DNA from 2 places in the Streptomyces sp. NPDC012474 genome. Region 2 is predicted to be linked to the other one. Evidence: riboswitches for the same ligand, from Rfam matches in the RefSeq annotation. Region 2 holds a riboswitch; the other holds the start of a gene.
The links. A riboswitch is a leader RNA that binds a small molecule or an ion and turns the genes downstream of it on or off. The one in region 2 is predicted to bind S-adenosylmethionine.
Positions count from the first base shown of each region.

Region 1 (9,241 bases), on a different contig from region 2:
TCTGATCACCGTGTCGGTGCTGTGGGAGACGACCGGACAGCACATCGGCTTCACCCAGTGGCTGCTGCTGGGCCTGCCGCTGGCCGTGGCCTCCTCCCACCTGGCGGCGGAGCTGGTCCTGCTGACGACGACCCGGCGCGCGGACCGCACCGGCCCCGTCCACATCACCCCCGAGCAGATCCAGCGGCACAGCGAACAGCCGGTCACCGGCCCCTGGAGCCAGGCCGAGAAGCGCTGCGTCCTGCTGCTGGCCACCGTGATCGCCCTGTGGTGCAGTGAGCCGCTGCACCGCGTGCCACCGGCCCTGGTCGCGCTGATCGGCGCGATCATCGCCGCCTCGCCCGCCCTCGGCACCGTGCGCCTGAAGGACGCGCTGAAGACCGTCCCCTGGTCGCTGCTGCTGTTCATGGCCGCGACGATGGCGATGGGGGTCGCGCTGGCCGACTCGGGAGCGGCGAAGTGGCTGGTCTCCGGACTGCCGGCCGACGCGTCCCCGATGCTGTTCCTGGCGGTCGTGATCACCGTCAGCACGGCGGCCCACCTGGTCCTGCAGTCCCGCTCGGCCCGCTCGTCGGTGCTGGTGCCGCTGGTCGTGGCCGCCGCGGCCGGCGTCGGGGTCAACCCGGTCGCCGCCGCCCTCGCCTCGACCGCAGCCGCGGGCTTCTGCCACACCCTGCCCGCCTCGGCCAAGCCGGTCGCGCTCTTCGCGCAGCTCCCCGGCACGCCGACCTACGCCCCGCGCGACCTGCTGCGGCTGTCCGCCGTCCTGGCGCCGCTGACCGCCGCGCTGGTCCTGCTCTTCGCCGTCGCGGTGTGGCCGCTGCTCGGCGTGTCCGTCACCCCTTGAGGAGTCGTCCATGCTCACCCGTGTCGTCGTAGCCCCCAGTGGTTTCAAGGAGTCCCTGTCCGCGGAGGCCGCCGCCGACGCCATCGCCGCCGGCGTACGCCGGGTCCTGCCCGGCGCCGAGATCGACCTCGTGCCGCTGGTGGACGGCGGTGAGGGAACGGCTCTCGCCCTGGCCGCGGCGACCGGGGGCAGGATCGTCACCACGCCGGCGACCGGCCCGGTCGGGGAGACCATCGCCGCGCACTTCGCCCTGCTGGGCGGCGGGGACACCGCCGTGGTGGAGATGGCGGCGGTGGCGGGCCTCTCCCTCGTGCCGCGCGACCTGCGCGACCCGGGCGCCACCACCACGTACGGCGTCGGCGAACTGATCCGCGCCGCCCTGGACTCGGGCGTCCGGCGGATCCTCGTCGGCTGCGGCGACTCGGGCACCTCGGACGGGGGCGCGGGCGCGCTCCAGGCGCTGGGCGCCCGGCTGCTGGACGAGGACGGCCGGGAACTCGCCCGGGGCGGGCGGGAGCTGACCCGCCTGCACCGCGTCGACCCCAGGGGCCTGGACCCCCGCCTCGCGGAGGTGGAGCTGCTCGTCGCCTGCAACCCGTACAACGTGCTGTGCGGCGAGCGGGGCGTGGCCCGGGTCTTCGGTCCGCAGAAGGGCGCGACGCCCGCGCAGGTGGAGGAGCTTTCGGCGGCCCTGGAGAACTGGGCGTTCATCCTCACCCGCGACGCCGCCATGTCGGACAGCGACCTTCACTCCGGGCCGGGCACGGGAGCCTCCGGCGGGCTGGGAGCCGGGCTGGCCGCCCTGGGCGCCCGGCTGCTCCCCCGCTTCGACGTGCTGCTGGACCACCTCGACCTGGACGCCCGGCTGGCCCGCGCCGACCTGGTCGTCACCGCCGAGGGCGCCCTGGACCACCAGACGCCCCGCGGCAAGGTCCCCGCCGAGGTGGCCCGCCGCGCCAAGCTCTACGGCCGTCCCGTCCTGGCCCTGGCCGGCACGCTCGGCGAGGGCGCGGGCGACGTGCCGGGAGTGGACGCCTGCCACGGCATCCTGCCCGCCCCGATGGAGCTGGCCGAGGCCCTGCTCCGCGCGAGTGAACTCCTCACGGACGCCACCGAACGCGCCCTGCGCATGATCGTCCTGGGCACCCGGCTACCGGTGGTTCAGGCGGAGGTGTCCGGCACGCAGCGCCCGTCCTCCGTGCGGTAGTTCCACTTCGCCCCGTCCGTCACGAGCTCCTTCACCGCCCGCACGAACCGCTCCACGTGCTCGTCCGGCGTGCCCGCGCCGAAGCTGACCCGGATGGCGTTGAGCGACTTCTCCCCGGGCGCGGCCTCCGGCGACCCGCACTCGCCCTGCGACTGCGGGTCGCTGCCGAGCAGTGTGCGCACCAGCGGGTGCGCGCAGAACAGCCCGTCCCGTACGCCGATGCCGTACTCGGCGGACAGGGCGGCGGCGAAGTGCGAGCTGTTCCAGCCCTCGACGACGAAGGAGAGCACGCCGACGCGCGGCGCGTCGTCCCCGAAGAGGGACAGGAACCGCACCTGCGGGACGTCGGCGAGCCCCTCCCGCACGGCGCGCACCAGGTGCTGCTCACGGGCGACGAGGCTGTCGAAGCCGGCCTCGGTCAGCGCCTTGCAGGCCGAGGCGACGGCGTAGGCGCCGATGACGTTGGGCGACCCGGCCTCGTGGCGGGCGGCGCTGTCGTGCCACTCCACCTCGACTCCCCCGTCCTGGCGCCGGCCGACCTTGCGGCTGGCGCCACCGCCCGCGAGGTACGGCTCGGCGGAGCGCAGCCAGTCGGCCCGCCCGGCCAGGACGCCGGAGCCGAAGGGCGCGTACAGCTTGTGCCCGGAGAAGGCGACCCAGTCGACGTCGAGGTCCCGGACGGACACCGGGTGGTGCGGGGCCAGCTGGGCGGCGTCCAGCACGATCCGCGCGCCATGGGCGTGGGCGGCCGCCGCGAGTTCCCGTACGGGCCACAGCTCGCCGGTGACGTTCGAGGCGCCGGTGACGCAGACCAGGGCCGGTCCGTAGGGGTCACGGCCGGCGAGGGCGCGCTCCAGGGTCTCGACGGCCTCGCGGGGGCTGCGCGGGGCGTCGAGGCAGGTGACGCGGGCGTTGCGCCAGGGCAGCAGGGCGGCGTGGTGTTCGGTCTCGAAGACGAAGACCTGGCAGTCGGCGGGGAGGGCGGCGGCGAGGAGGTTGAGGGAGTCGGTGGTCGACCGCGTGAACACGACCTGGTCGCCCTCGCGGCAGCCGAGGAACTCGGTGACGGTCCGGCGGGCGTTCTCGAACAGGTCGGTGGAGAGCTGGGAGAGGTACCCGGCACCACGGTGGACGCTGCCGTAGTACGGCGCGTAGGCGGCGACGTCGTCCCAGACGCGCTGGAGTGCCGGGGCGCTGGCGGCGTAGTCGAGCGCGGCGTAGGCGACCTCGCCGCCGGTCACGAGCGGCACGGTGACATCCCGCCCCAGAACGGGCAGCGGGGCACAAACGGACGGGGCGGAGGCAAGGGTGGAGACGGACATGGGTGAACTCCCGTGAAGGCAGGTGGAATCCGCCCGCGAGCCGGTACGGCTGCCAGCGGGGGGAAAGAAAGAAGGGTGCGGAGGCGGGGCGTTGCGGCCCTAGCGCATTCGCTTGCTCACGGGAGGCTCCTCGACGACCAGGACCCCTGGTATCTCGAGGGGTCCGCGCTTGCCACAGACCTCGCTGCCTGCGGCCTGGTCTTCACCCGGGGCACCCCGCCACGGACGGAGGGTTGCCGGACAGTCGGCCGGGGCCTCATGACTGTCACTCATGACCTGGTCACGAACGTATGCGAAAAGATCGGCGTCCCGCAACCCGAGTCCGGATCGCGGGACGCCGTCAGGGTTCCCTATGCGTTGCTCGCGGCCACCCAGCGCTCCAGCGTCCGCTTGGCCGCCCCCGAGTCGATCGACTCGGCCGCCTTCGCCATCCCGGCGCGGATCTGCTCGGCCAGTGGCGCGGCGGTGGGCTCCAGGGCCACCAGTGCCGCCGCCGAGTTCAGGATGACCGCGTCGCGGACCGGGCCGGTCTCACCGTCCAGCAGGCGGCGGGCGACCTCGGCGTTGTAGGAGGCGTCCGCGCCGCGCAGCGCTTCCACGGGAACCAGTTCGAGGCCCACGTCACGCGGGTCGAAGGACTGCTCGGTCACCTCGCCGTCCCGGACGATCCACACCCGGGAGGTGGCCGTCGTGGTCAGTTCGTCCAGGCCGTCGTCGCCCCGGAAGACCAGGGACGAGTTACCGCGCTCGGCGAAGACACCCGCGACGATCGGCGCCATGCGCGGGTCCGCCACACCGACCGCCTGGGCACGGACCCGGGCGGGATTGGTGAGCGGGCCGAGGGCGTTGAACACCGTACGGATACCCAACTGACCGCGGGCCGCGCCCGCGTGCCGCAGCGCCGGGTGGAACTTCACCGCGAAGCAGAAGGTGATCCCTGCCTCGTCGGCGACCTGCGCGACGCGGTGCAGGGGGAGCTCCAGGTTGACCCCGAGCTTCTGCAGCACGTCGGAGGCCCCGGACGCCGAGGACGCGGCCCGGTTGCCGTGCTTGACGACCTTCGCACCGGTTCCGGCGACGACGATCGAGGACATCGTGGAGATGTTGACCGTCTTCGCCCCGTCGCCGCCGGTGCCGACGATGTCCACCGTCGCCCCGGGCACCTCGATCACGTTGGCGTGCTCGTACATGGTGCGGACGAGGCCGTTGATCTCCTCGACGGTCTCGCCCTTGGCGCGCAGGGCCACGACGAACCCGGCGATCTGCGCCTCGGTCGCCTCGCCGCGCATGATCCGGTCCATCGCCCAGGCGGTGTCGTCCGCGCTCAGGTGCCTGCCGTCCAGCAGGCCGTTCAGCAGCCGGGGCCAGGAGCGGCCCGCCGCGGTGTCGCCTCCAGCGGGGGTCACAGCGCTCATAAGCCGCTCCAGGGTCAGGCGTCCCGCACTGCGGGACGAGAGTCTCAACGGGTCCACCCTATCCAGCGCCGGGCATGGCGAAGGGCCCCGTCCGAACACCGGACGGGGCCCCTCGTGTGGCGTGGCGAAGCAGTCGATCAGTGGTGGCCGTGGCCGCTCGTGATCTCCCGGTGTTCCTCGGCGGTGGGCTTCGGGATCTGGGCGCCCTCGCCGTAGTAGGCGTCGCTGAGCTTGGCGCGCAGCTTCTCGGAGCCCTTCACCTTGCGCTCGACACCGTTCTCGTCGACCGTCGGGCCGATCTCGGCGGGCTGGTACTGCTCGTGCGCCGTGAGCGTGTACATCTGCTCCTGGCTGAGCGGCTCGTGCACCTCGATGAACTCACCGTGCGGCAGGCGCTTGATGATGCCGGTCTCGCGGCCGTGCAGCACCTTCTCCTTGTCCCGGCGCTGCAGCCCGAGGCAGATGCGCTTGGTGACGATGAAGGCGAGGACCGGTCCGACGAAGAACCCGATCCGGACGAACCAGGTCACCGCGTTGATCGACAGATGGAAGTGCGTGGCGACGATGTCGTTGCCACCGCCGATCAGCATGATGATGTAGCCGGTGATCCACGCGACACCGACGCCGGTGCGGGTCGGGGCGTTGCGCGGCCGGTCCAGGATGTGGTGCTCGCGCTTGTCCCCGGTGACCCACGACTCGATGAACGGGTAGAGGGCGATGATCCCCAGGAAGACACCGAAGAGCAGCAGCGGGATGAACACACCCAGGACGAGGGTGTGACCCCAGAGGTTGATCTCCCAGCCCGGCATCGCCCGGATCAGACCCTCGGCGAAGCCCATGTACCAGTCGGGCTGGGCGCCGGTCGACACCTGGTCGGGCCGGTAGGGGCCGAGGACCCAGATCGGGTTGATCGTCGCGATGGCGGAGAGGGCCGCGATGAAACCGAAGACCAGGAAGAAGAAGCCTCCGGCCTTGGCCATGTAGACCGGCAGCAGCGGCATGCCGACGACGTTCTTGTTGGTCCGGCCGGGACCCGCGAACTGGGTGTGCTTGTGGTAGAAGACCAGGATCAGGTGGCCGACCACGAGCCCGAGCATGATGCCCGGCAGCAGCAGGATGTGGATCGAGTAGAACCGGGCGATGAAGTCGGTGCCCGGGAACTCCCCGCCGAACAGGAACATCGAGATGTACGTGCCCACGATCGGCACGGACAGGATCGCGCCCTGGGTGAAGCGGACACCGGTGCCGGAGAGCAGGTCGTCCGGGAGCGAGTAGCCGGTGAAGCCGGTGAACATGCCCAGGACGAACAGCAGGAAGCCGAACATCCAGTTGATCTCGCGCGGCTTGCGGAACGCGCCGGTGAAGAAGACGCGCATCATGTGCACGAACATGCCGGCGAGGAAGATGATCGCCGCCCAGTGGTGGATCTGCCGGATGAGCAGACCGCCGCGGACGTCGAAGCTGATGTCCAGCGTGGAGGCGAACGCCTCCGACATCAGCTGCCCCTGCATCGGGACGTAACTGCCGTGGTACTCCACCTCGTTCATCGACGGGTGGAAGAACAGCGTCAGGTACACACCCGTGAGGATGATGATGATGAAGCTGTAGAGGCAGATCTCACCCAGCATGAAGGACCAGTGGTCCGGGAAGATCTTGCGCATGTTGGCCTTGGCCAGGGAGTAGATCCCGAGGCGGCCGTCGGCCCAGTCGGCGACCCGCTCACCCGCGGGCGCCTTGCGTCGTTCTTGTGCAGTGCTCATCCGCGCTCCCAGAAAGCAGGGCCGACGGGCTCTTCGAAGTCGCCGCGCGCCTCGAGGTAGCCCTCGTCGTTCACGCCGATGCGGAGCTGCGGCAGGGCGTGACCGGCGGGACCGAAGATCACTCGGGCACCGTCGGAGAGGTCGAAGGTGGACTGGTGGCAGGGGCAGAGCACGTGGTGCGTCTGCTGCTCGTACAGGGAGATCGGGCAACCGACGTGGGTGCAGATCTTCGAGTACGCGACGATGCCCTCGTGCGACCACTCGAGTTCGCGCTTGTCCTTGATGTCGTCCGGCTGGAGCCGGACGATCATCAGGGCGGCCTTGGCGATCTCGTTCTGGAACCCGTGGTCGTGCTCCTCCAGGCCCTCGGGCTTGGCGAAGGTCAGCGAACCGACCGCGACATCGGACGGACGCAGCGGCTCGTTCGTGTTCATGTTGACGAGCAGCTTGCCCTTGGACCACAGCGTGTGGCGGAGCTTCGTGCCGGGCAGCGGACCGAGGTCGCGCAGCAGTACGACGCCGGAGAGCGGCACCAGCGTGAGCGCGCCGAGCATCGTGTTGCGGATCAGCTTGCGGCGGCCGAGCGCGGACTCCTTGGCGCCCTGGCTGAAGTCCGCGAAGACCTTCTCGCGGACCTCGGGCGTCGCCTCGATCGGGTGCCGCTCGTCGGCGACCTCCACGTCCGACATCAGGGTGCGGGCCCAGTGGACGGCGCCCGCGCCGATGCAGAACAGCGCGATGCCGAGCGTCATGCCGAGCGCGAAGTTCAGGGCGCTGATGTGGCCGAGCGGCCAGATGTAGACCGACTTGTCGACCGGGATCGCCACGAACGCGGCGATGAAGGCGACCGTGGCCAGCATCGACATCGTGAACATCAGGGCGACCGAGCGCTCCGAGCGCTTGGCGGCCCGCTCGTCGACGTCCTGGATCCGGTGCTCGTGGGGCGGCAGGCCCGGGTCGGCGAACGGGTGCTTGTCGTCCGCGACGCTCACCGCGCCGTGCCCGTGCTCGTCATGTCCTGCGGACTGCGCGGCAGGCAGGTTCTCTTCTGGAATGTCTTGGCTACTCATGACTTCTTGGCCTTTGCGGTCCGGGCGGCGACCCACACGGCGACGGCGATCAGACCGCCGAGACCGAAGATCCAGCCGAACAGGCCCTCGCTGACCGGCCCGAGGCCACCCAGTGCGAGGCCGCCGGGGCTCTCGGTCTTTTCGCTGTTGACCGCGTCGAGGTACGCGATGATGTCCTTCTTGTTCTTCTCCGACAGCGTGGTGTCGGGGAAGGACGGCATGTTCTGCGGGCCGGTCTGCATGGCCTCGTAGATGTGCTTCGGGGAGGCGCCCTCGAGGCTCGGCGCGTACTTGCCGTGCGTCAGCGCGCCGCCCTTGCCGGTGAAGTTGTGGCACTGCGCGCAGTTGTTGCGGAACAGCTCACCGCCCTTGGCGATGTCGGCGCCCTCGGGGCCGTACTGCTCCTCCGTCGGGATCGACGGACCGGCGCCCAGCGAGGCGATGTACGCCGCGAGCTGGTCGATCTCGGCCTGCGAGTAGATGTTCTTCTTCTCCGGGACCTGGGGGCCCTGGGAGGTGGCGGCCGGCATACGGCCGGTGGCCACCTGGAAGTCGACGGCCGCGGCGCCGACACCCACCAGGCTCGGCCCGTCGGAGGTGCCCTGACCGCCGGTGCCGTGGCAACTGGCGCAGCCGACGGCGTAGAGCTTCTTGCCCTCCTCGATGGTGAGGGACTGGGCGGTTTCGTCGGCCTGCGCCTTGTCCGCGGGTGCGAACACGGCGTACAGCCCCCCGGTGCATGCCAGCGCGAGGAGTAGGACGACGAGCGCCGCCAGCGGGTGGCGTCGTCGTGCGGAGAGCTTTTTCACGGATTACCCCGGTGTCAGGATCTTCTGCGTCGATGCTTCTGGGATGCGCGCTGCGTCGAGCACGCGCGGATGCGGGCCCTGCTACTTGATCATGTAGATCGTGGCGAAGAGACCGATCCAGACGACATCGACGAAGTGCCAGTAATAGGACACGACGATCGCGGCCGTCGCCTGCTCGTGGGTGAACCTCCGGGCCGCGTAGGTCCGGCCCAGGACCAGCAGGAAGGCGATGAGTCCGCCCGTCACATGCAGGCCGTGGAAGCCGGTGGTCAGGTAGAACACCGAGCCGTACGGGTCCGAGGACAGGGACAGGCCCGCCTCCTTGACCAGCTCTGTGTACTCGAGGACCTGACCGCCGATGAAGATCGCACCCATCACGAAGGTGACGATGAACCACATCCGCAGCTTCTTCACGTCACCGCGCTCGGCGGCGAAGACGCCGAGCTGGCAGGTGAGCGAGGAGAGCACCAGGATGGTGGTGTTCGCCGCCGAGAACGGGAAGTTGAGATGGCTGGCCATCTCCTTCCAGTGATCGGGACCCGTCACCGATCGCAGGGTGAAGTACATCGCGAAGAGGGCCGCGAAGAACATCAGCTCGGAACTCAGCCAGATGATGGTTCCGACGCTGGTGAGGTTCGGCCGGTTGACCGACGGGTGCGCGTGCCCGGTTTCTACTGTCGTTGCTGTCGCCACGACCGACATTATGTCGGTCGCTTATCCCGCCCTCACTCCGGGGGGTGCCGTTCGGAGTGTCTAAGCCGGTCGTACCGGTGTTGACGTGGGGTTCAAGGGAGTAGCATCCGGCCCAACG
Region 1 is NZ_JBIBEP010000005.1:448,687-457,927, forward strand. It holds gene ACFY9S_RS14975 (SLC13 family permease) at 1-847, shown strand, start outside; gene ACFY9S_RS14980 (glycerate kinase) at 858-2,054, shown strand; gene ACFY9S_RS14985 (aminotransferase class V-fold PLP-dependent enzyme) at 2,009-3,376, opposite strand; SAM riboswitch class IV at 3,537-3,653, opposite strand; gene trpD (anthranilate phosphoribosyltransferase) at 3,727-4,791, opposite strand; gene ACFY9S_RS14995 (cytochrome b N-terminal domain-containing protein) at 4,929-6,551, opposite strand; gene ACFY9S_RS15000 (Rieske 2Fe-2S domain-containing protein) at 6,548-7,621, opposite strand; gene ACFY9S_RS15005 (c-type cytochrome) at 7,618-8,430, opposite strand; gene ACFY9S_RS15010 (heme-copper oxidase subunit III) at 8,512-9,132, opposite strand.
Region 1: another riboswitch for S-adenosylmethionine. It lies ahead of ACFY9S_RS14985 (aminotransferase class V-fold PLP-dependent enzyme); the one in region 2 lies ahead of thrC (threonine synthase).

Region 2 (9,241 bases):
TCGAAATGTTTCAGAGGCGGCGACGCCAGGGTTGGGGAAGAACAGCGGTGCAGCGGCGGCGAATGGCAGGAACGATCGCGGCGGTGTCCGCACTGGGCATGACGGCGGTGCTCGGCGGCTGCGGCATGACGGGCGGCTCGGGTGACGTGACGCTCAAGCTGGTCGCCGCCGACTACGGCGACAGCGCGGCCAACAGCTCGAAGAAGTACTGGGACAAGCTCGTCCAGGAGTACGAGGCCGACCACCCCGACGTCACGATCGACGTCAGCGTCTACTCCTGGAACGACGTCGACCGCGAGGTCAGGGAGATGGTCGCCGCCGGTGACCCGCCGGACATGGCGCAGATCGGCGCCTACGCCGACTACGCGGCCAAGAACCAGCTCTACAAGGCCGACGACCTGCTCTCCATACCCGTGCAGGCCGACTTCGTCGGGCAGCTGGCCTCCGCGGGCCAGGTGAAGGGCGTGCAGTACGGGATGCCGTTCGCCGCCTCGACGCGCGTCCTCTTCTACAACAAGACCCTCTTCGCCAAGGCCGGCATCACCCCGCCCGAGTCCTGGGACGACCTGGCCGAGGGCGCCGAGGCGCTCAAGGCCGAGGGCGTGAAGTACCCGTACGCGCTGCCGCTCGGCCCGGAGGAGGCGCAGGCCGAGACGATGCAGTGGATGCTCAGCGGTGGGGGCGGCTACACCGACAGCGTCGACAGTTACGGCATCGACTCCCCAGAGAACATCGACACCTTCTCCTGGCTGAAGAACGACCTGGTCGGCAAGGACCTGACGGGGCCGGTCGCGCCGGGCGAGCTGAACCGGGCCGCCGCGTTCGCCGCTTTCACCAAGGGCCAGGTCGGCATGCTCAACGGCCACCCCTCCCTGATGAAGACCGCCGAGAGCAAGGGCGTGAAGTACGGCATGGTGCCCATGCCGGGCAAGGGGGGCCCGAGCAAGTCCACGCTCGGTGTGGCCGACTGGATGACGGCCTTCCGCGAGAACGGCCACCGCGACCAGGTGGGCGACTTCCTCGACTTCGTCTACAGCGAGAAGAACGTGCTGGCCTTCTCCCGCGAGTACGACCTGCTGCCGGTCACCTCCTCCGCGTCCGGCACCATGGCCGACTCCGACGAGGACCGGCACCTCAGGCCGTTCCTGGAGGAGCTGCTGGCCTCCGAGCTCTACCCGGTCGGCAAGACGTCCTGGGCCGACGTCAGTGCCCAGGTCAAGCAGCAGATCGGCAAGGCCGTCGCGCCCGGCTCCAGCCCCTCGGGCGTCCTCGGCCACCTCCAGGCGGCGGCCGGCCGGGCGGAGAGTGCGGAGTAGCCACGCTGTCGGTGGCGGGCGTTACGGTGCCGGGTATGGACGAGGACACGGGTGAGCAGGGGCTCGGGCGCCGGGAACGGGACATCCTCGCGCTCGAACGCCGGGGTTTCCCCGGGCCCGGTGCGAAGGAACGGGCCGTGCGTGAGGAGCTGGGGCTCGCCCCGGTGCGGTACTACCAATTGCTCAACGCCCTGTTGGACGACCCCAGGGCCCTGGCCCAAGACCCGGTGACCGTGAACCGGCTGCGGCGCGTCCGGGAGACGCGTCGGTCGGAGCGCTGAGAACCGTGGGGCTCCCGGCCGTACGACGGGTGCGTTGTGGTTGTTCGCGCCCCGCGGCGGAGCCGCATATCGATGCTGCCCCGCGCCCCTGAAGGGGCGTGTTCAGCCGAGCTGGTCTGCGAGTGCTGCCAGCAGGCCCACGACCCCTTCCGGGCCGTCCACCACCAGGTCCGCGCGCTCGCGCAGTTCCGTCACCTCGTCGCTGCCGCTGCACACCAGCAGGCCCGGGGTGCCGGATGCGCGGAGGGTGTCGACGGCGGCGTAGGCGGGCAGGTCGCCCAGGTCGTCGCCGGCGAAGAGGACCGACCCGGCGCCGACCTCCCGGGCGAATCCGGTGAGGGCGGCGCCCTTGTCCATGCCGGGCGGGCGCAGTTCGAGGACCATGCGGCCGGGCTCGACGATCAGGCCGTGCCGCATCGCCAGGCCGGTGAGCGGCTCGCGCAGGGCGTCGAAGGCGGCCTGCGGGTCGGCGGCCCGGCGGGTGTGCACGGCCACCGCCCGGCCCTTGTCCTCGACCCAGGTCCCGCTCCCTTCGAGCAGCCCGGGCAGCTCGGCGCGGACGGCGTCGACGCCGGGGTGCGCTTCGGGGGCGGTGACCTCGCCGGTGCGGGCGTCCCACCGCTCGGCGCCGTAGTGCCCGAGGACGACCAGGTGCTCAAGACCCGGTACGCCCGCGAAGCCGCCGTTGCGTACGGCGACCTCGGCCGGCCGGCCGGTGATCACCGCGACGGCGGCGACCTTCGGGGCGAGCGCCACCAGCGCGCCCAGTGCCTCCGGATGGGCCCGGGCCAGCTCCGGGTCGGCGACGATCGGGGCGAGCGTGCCGTCGAAGTCCAGTGCGACCAGCGCCTTGCCGGGATCGGCGAGCAGAGCGGCGAGCCCGTCCTGCCCGGCCTTCGTGACCGGCGCGGGCAACGCGTTCGTGCTCATCGCCGCTCAGCCCCTCAGCGCGTCGAGCTGGTCCACGAACCACTGGGCCGGCGGCAGTGCCGTCGCCGCCGCCGCCAGGCGCTTGCAGCGCTCGGCGCGTTCCTCCGGGCGCATCGACAGCGCCTCGTGCAGAGCCGCGGCCGTGCCCGTCACGTCGTAGGGGTTGACCGTGATCGCGTCCTCGCCGAGCTCCTCGTGCGCCCCGGCCTCCCGCGACAGCACCAGTGCGCAGCCCGCGTCGGAGACGACCGGGACCTCCTTGGCGACGAGGTTCATGCCGTCCCGGATGGGGTTGACGAGCGCCACGTCGGCCAGCCGGTAGGCGGCCAGAGAGCGGGCGAAGTCGTCCTTGAGGTTGAGTACGACCGGCGTCCACCCCGGCGTCCCGTACTCGGCGTTGATCTCCTCCGAGAGCCGCCGGACCTCGGCCGTGTAGTCCCGGTACACCGCGAGGTCCTGCCGCGAGGGGTACGCGAAGGCCACGTGCACCACCCGCTCGCGCCACTCGGCGTGGGTCTCGAGGAGCCGGCGGTAGGCCAGCAGGCCGCGCACGATGTTCTTGGACAGCTCGGTGCGGTCGACCCGGACGATGGTGCGGCGGCCCTCGCCGATCTCCTGCCGCAGCGCGGCGATCCGCTCCTCGACGTCCGGCTCGTGGGCCCGCTTGCGCAGGAAGTCCGCGTCCGCGCCCAGCCCGTGCACGCCGATCCGCGTGCCGCCGAGCCCCCCGGCGAACCGCTCGGCGCACGCGGTGAACGCCTCCGCCCAGCGCTCGGTGAGGAAGCCCAGCCGGTCCGCGCCGAGCATGCCGCGCAGCACCTGCGCGGCCACGTCGTCCGGCAGCATCCGGAAGTACTCGGGCGGCGCCCACGGCGTGTGCGAGAAGTGCCCGATGCGCAGGTCGGGCCGCAGCTCGCGGAGCATGCCCGGCACCAGCGTCAGGTGGTAGTCCTGCACCACGACCGCCGCGCCCCGCGCCGCCTCCTCGGCCAGCGCCTCGGCGAACGCCCGGTTGTACGTCTCGTAGGACGCCCACTGCCGCCGGAACTCCGCGTCGAAGGCCGGCTCCAGGGGCGTCTGGTAGAGCATGTGGTGCACGAACCACAGGACCGAGTTGGCGATGCCGTTGTAGGCGTCGGCGTGCACGTCGGCCGGGATGTCCAGCATCCGCACGCCGTCCTCGCCGACGCCCTGCCGGACCGCCTCCCGGTCGCCGTCGGACAGCGCCGAGCACACCCACAGCGCGTCCGCGTCCGAGCCGATCGCGGAGAGGCCGGACACCAGCCCGCCGCCGCCCCGTTTGGCGTCCAGCGAACCGTCCTCACCCACCGTGTAGGAGACCGGACCCCGGTTGGAGGCCACCAGCACCTGCGCAGCACCGTACGTTGAAGCCATAAGCCTCAACCTAGCCCGGCCCGGAAACGCTCAAACGTGCGGATCTGCCGTACGCGGCCGAAAACGGCCCCGGTCAGGCCGCCCTGCGCGCCTGGTACTCGGCGATCTCCACCATCGGCGGACGCTCCTCGGTGTCCACCGAGTACGTTCGTGGCTCGAAGCCGTCCTCCCCCCGCTCGAACTGGGTCAGGGACGGCCGGATCAGATGCCCGCGGGCCAGCCGCAGCTGGGCCGTGCGGTAGATCGCGGCGGCCATCCGGCCCAGCGCCTGCCCGTCCTGGTGCCGGTGCTTGCGCACCCCGACGTCCACCTGGGCGAGGGCGTCCAGGCCCACCAGGTGCAGGGCGTCGACCAGCATCCCCAGCTCCACGCCGTAGCCGACGGGGAACGGCAGCTGCTCCAGCAGCGAGCGGCGGGCCGCGTACTCGCCGCCGAGCGGCTGCACGAAGCCGGCCAGCTGCGGCCAGTGCATGTTGAGCAGCGGGCGTGCCATCAGCTCGGTGACCCGGCCGCCCTGCCCGGCGGCACCGGAGAGCGGCCGGTCGTACATGGCCTTCACCAGGTCCACGTCCGGGTCCGTGAGCAGCGGGCCCACGATCCCGGAGACGAAGTCGGACGAGAAGTCCCTGAGGTCGGCGTCGACGAAGCAGACGATGTCCCCGCGGGTGACGAGCAGCGAGCGCCACAGCACCTCGCCCTTGCCGGGCACGGCGGGCAGACGCGGCAGTATCCGGTCCCGGTGCACCACCCGGGCGCCCGCGGCGGCGGCCACCTCCGACGTACGGTCGGTCGAGCCGGAGTCGACGACGACCAGCTCGTCGACGAGCGGGACCTGCCGCATCAGGTCGTGGCGTATGACGGCGACGATGTCGCCGACCGTCGCCTCCTCGTCGAGGGCGGGCAGCACGACGCTGACCGTCCGGCCCGTGCGCTGCTTGGCGGCCAGGATCTGGTGGAGCGGGCGATCGTTCGCGGACCAGGAACGCGCGCTCAGCCAGCGCTCGACTTCTTCCAGCACAGTGGCGGCTCCTCTGCGTGCTCTCGGCGGGACGCACTGCCCGCCGCGGTGCGGCTGACGGGTACAGTCATCTCGCGTTTCGGACGACTATCTCAACTGTCCTGGTCGTCGGTTACAGTCTTGAACAAGGCGGATGACCATCGCATGTCCGGCGTCAGCCGCCGCCTACAACCACATACAGCTCATCCAGAGGGGCAGAGGGATACGGCCCGATGAAGCCCCGGCAACCCTCCAGCCGATACTCGTAGGTCACTGTCGACCGCTCCGCGAGGTCCCGGCTCGGGAAGGTGCCAAATCCGTCTCACGGCGAGATGCGTCGTGAGGAAGATGAGGAAGGGCCTCGCCTCACATGGCTGTGCAGACTGTTGCAAGCACCACTGACTCCACCGTAGACCTCGGTCCCGCCGCGGCGCTGAGCTGCCGCGAGTGCGGTCACCGCGTACCCCTCGGACCGGTCTTCGCGTGCGAGGAGTGTTTCGGCCCGCTGGAGATCGCCTACGACTTCTCGGCCTACGACACCGAGGAGCTCCGCGAGCGGATCGAAGCGGGCCCGGCGAACATCTGGCGCTACGCCCCGCTGCTGCCGGTCCCGGCCGACGTCGCGGACAAGCCGAACATCAATCCCGGCTGGACCCAGCTCGTCAAGGCCGACAACCTCGCGCGCGAGCTGGGCGTCGACGCCGGCAAGCTGTTCATCAAGGACGACTCCGGCAACCCGACGCACTCCTTCAAGGACCGTGTCGTCGCCCAGGCCATCGAGGCCGCCCGCGCCTTCGGCTTCACCACGCTCTCCTGTTCCTCCACCGGCAACCTCGCCGGCGCCGTGGGTGCCGCCGCGGCCCGCGCCGGCTTCCGCTCCTGCGTGTTCATCCCGCACGACCTGGAGCAGGGCAAGGTCGTCATGGCCGCGGTCTACGGCGGCGAGCTCGTCGGCATCGAGGGCAACTACGACGACGTGAACCGCTTCTGCTCCGAGCTGATCGGCGACCCGGCCGGTGAGGGCTGGGGCTTCGTCAACGTCAACCTCCGGCCGTACTACGCGGAGGGTTCCAAGACCCTGGCGTACGAGATCTGCGAGCAGCTCGGCTGGCGGCTGCCGGACCAGCTGGTCGTGCCGATCGCCTCCGGCTCGCAGCTCACGAAGATCGACAAGGGTCTCCAGGAGCTGATCAAGCTCGGGCTGGTCGAGGACAAGCCCTACAAGATCTTCGGCGCGCAGGCGCTCGGCTGCTCGCCGGTGTCCACGGCCTTCAAGGCCGGGCACGACGTCGTACGGCCGCAGAAGCCGGACACGATCGCCAAGTCGCTGGCGATCGGCAATCCGGCGGACGGGCCGTACGTGCTGGACATCGCGCGGCGGACGGGTGGTGCGGTGGAGGACGTGAACGACGAGCAGGTCGTCGAGGCGATCAAGCTGCTGGCGCGGACCGAGGGTGTGTTCGCGGAGACCGCCGGTGGTGTGACGGTCGGCGTGACGAAGAAGCTGCTGGAGAACGGGCTGCTCGACCCGTCGAAGTCGATCGTCGTCCTGAACACCGGTGATGGTCTGAAGACGCTGGATGCGGTGGCCGGGACCGGGCTCACGGCGACCATTCGTCCCAGCCTGGAGTCGTTCCGGGACGCGGGACTCGTCTGACCGTTGTTCGCTGCGGGCCGGTGGGGGGCTGGTCGCGGCCACGCGGCGGAGCCGCATATCGGCACAGCCCCGCGCCCCTGGAAGCAGGTGCGTCACCCAACCCGGAGGTTTTGAAGTCATGAGCGTCACCGTCCGCATCCCCACCATCCTGCGCACCTACACGGGCGGGCAGGCCGAGGTCGCCGCCGAGGGCGCGAACCTCGGTGAGGTCATCGCCGACCTGGAGAAGAACCACACCGGGATCGCCGCCCGGGTGCTCGACGACCAGGGCAAGCTGCGCCGGTTCGTCAACGTGTACGTGAACGACGACGACGTGCGGTTCGAGCAGGGGCTGGAGACGGCGACGCCGGACGGTGCCGGTGTGTCGATCATTCCCGCCGTCGCCGGTGGCTGAACGGGTCGACCGGCCTGTTTGTTACCTTCGGTAACGACGATTACCGAGAGTTCATCGAATTGCCCCCTCCGTGAGAGAAGCGGAGGGGGCAATTCTGTGTGGTTGAGCGGGGTACAGTTGGGGAACGCGATACCGATCCTCTGATCGGAACCCTGAATTCCTGCCGCGAGTCCGACAAGATGTAGCCAAAGTGTGCGCGTCTTTCGAGGCTTTTGTTCCCTTCGTGGAGCCCGACTTGCCCTGAATTCAGGCGAATTCTCCCCACATTCCGGACCCTGCGCGTCCAGAATTCTCGTCCGATTGACCTGTTGCAGACGGCAGTTGGACAGATACATTCGGCCGCGGTCGACGCGTTCCGGCGCACGCCCCCAACCGTGGGGGGTGAGGTCTGACCCGGATCCGCGAAGTGTGGATCTGTGCAAGGGCCAGTAATAGGGGAGTTAGGCATGGCTCAGGGCACCGTCAAGTGGTTCAACGCGGAGAAGGGGTACGGCTTCATCGCGGTCGACGGTGGTGCGGATGTTTTCGTCCACTACAGCGCGATTCAGATGGACGGCTACCGCACCCTTGAAGAGGGCCAGCGGGTCGAGTTCGAGATCTCGCAGGGCCAGAAGGGACCGCAGGCCGACATGGTTCGCGTCGCTGCCTGAACGCGCACCACGACCAACGCTCACGCGACCGGTCTTCTCAGAAGGGCCCGTACCCCCCGGGGTGCGGGCCCTTCCGCGTGGTCGAACGGCCTGGCCGGCGGTGGTCGCGGGGGCCGACGCCCGTGCCCGGCCCAAGGGGCGCTCGCGCCCGCCCGTCACCCCTCGACTCACCCGATCGCCACCCCTCGACGAGCGCTCGCCGCGCGAGCGCGCCTTGCACTCTCGGGGGTCGAGTGCTAATCATTGCGTTAGCACTCTGAAGGTGAGAGTGACAACGTAAGGACCGGGTCGGTGAGGCCCGCAGGCCGGGTGGGAAGGAACCACGAGGCAGGCGAGCCGTCCGTCGCGGGCGCGGGCGCGGTCCGAAGTAATCACCCCCAGTCCTGGAGGGACCACTTCACATGGCCAAGATCATCGCGTTCGACGAGGAGGCGCGGCGCGGCCTCGAGCGCGGCATGAACCAGCTCGCGGACGCCGTGAAGGTGACGCTCGGCCCCAAGGGCCGCAACGTCGTCCTCGAGAAGAAGTGGGGCGCCCCCACGATCACCAACGATGGTGTCTCCATCGCCAAGGAGATCGAGCTCGAGGACCCGTACGAGAAGATCGGCGCCGAGCTGGTCAAGGAAGTCGCCAAGAAGACGGACGACGTCGCCGGTGACGGTACGACCACCGCGACCGTTCTCGCCCAGGCCCTGGTCAAGGAGGGCCTGCGCAACGTAGCCGCCGGCGCCAACCCCATGGCCCTCAAGCGCGGTATCGAGCGTGCCGTCGAGGCCGTCTCCGCCGCCCTGCTGGAGCAGGCGAAGGACGTCGAGACCAAGGAGCAGATCGCCTCCACGGCCTCCATCTCCGCCGCCGACACCCAGATCGGCGAGCTCATCGCCGAGGCCATGGACAAGGTCGGCAAGGAAGGCGTCATCACCGTCGAGGAGTCCCAGACCTTCGGTCTGGAGCTTGAGCTCACCGAGGGTATGCGCTTCGACAAGGGCTACATCTCGGCGTACTTCGCGACCGACATGGAGCGTATGGAGGCCGTCCTCGACGACCCGTACATCCTGATCGCGAACTCCAAGATCTCGAACGTCAAGGACCTGCTCCCGCTCCTGGAGAAGGTCATGCAGTCGGGCAAGCCGCTGCTGATCATCGCCGAGGACGTCGAGGGCGAGGCCCTGTCGACCCTGGTCGTCAACAAGATCCGCGGCACCTTCAAGTCCGTCGCCGTCAAGGCCCCGGGCTTCGGCGACCGCCGCAAGGCGATGCTGCAGGACATCGGCATCCTCACCGGCGGCGAGGTGATCTCCGAGGAGGTCGGCCTCAAGCTGGAGAACGCCACGATCGACCTCCTGGGCAAGGCCCGCAAGGTCGTCATCACCAAGGACGAGACCACCATCGTCGACGGTGCCGGCTCCGCCGACCAGGTCCAGGGCCGGGTCAACCAGATCCGCGCCGAGATCGAGAACAGCGACTCGGACTACGACCGCGAGAAGCTGCAGGAGCGCCTGGCGAAGCTCGCCGGCGGTGTCGCGGTCATCAAGGCCGGTGCCGCCACCGAGGTGGAGCTCAAGGAGCGCAAGCACCGCATCGAGGACGCCGTGCGCAACGCCAAGGCGGCCGTCGAGGA
Region 2 is NZ_JBIBEP010000006.1:147,634-156,874, forward strand. It holds gene ACFY9S_RS15885 (extracellular solute-binding protein) at 63-1,316, shown strand; gene ACFY9S_RS15890 (DUF3263 domain-containing protein) at 1,352-1,597, shown strand; gene otsB (trehalose-phosphatase) at 1,700-2,527, opposite strand; gene ACFY9S_RS15900 (trehalose-6-phosphate synthase) at 2,534-3,922, opposite strand; gene ACFY9S_RS15905 (glucosyl-3-phosphoglycerate synthase) at 3,996-4,940, opposite strand; SAM riboswitch class I at 5,120-5,274, shown strand; gene thrC (threonine synthase) at 5,290-6,576, shown strand; gene ACFY9S_RS15915 (MoaD/ThiS family protein) at 6,695-6,970, shown strand; gene ACFY9S_RS15920 (cold-shock protein) at 7,417-7,620, shown strand; gene groL (chaperonin GroEL) at 8,022-9,241, shown strand, end outside.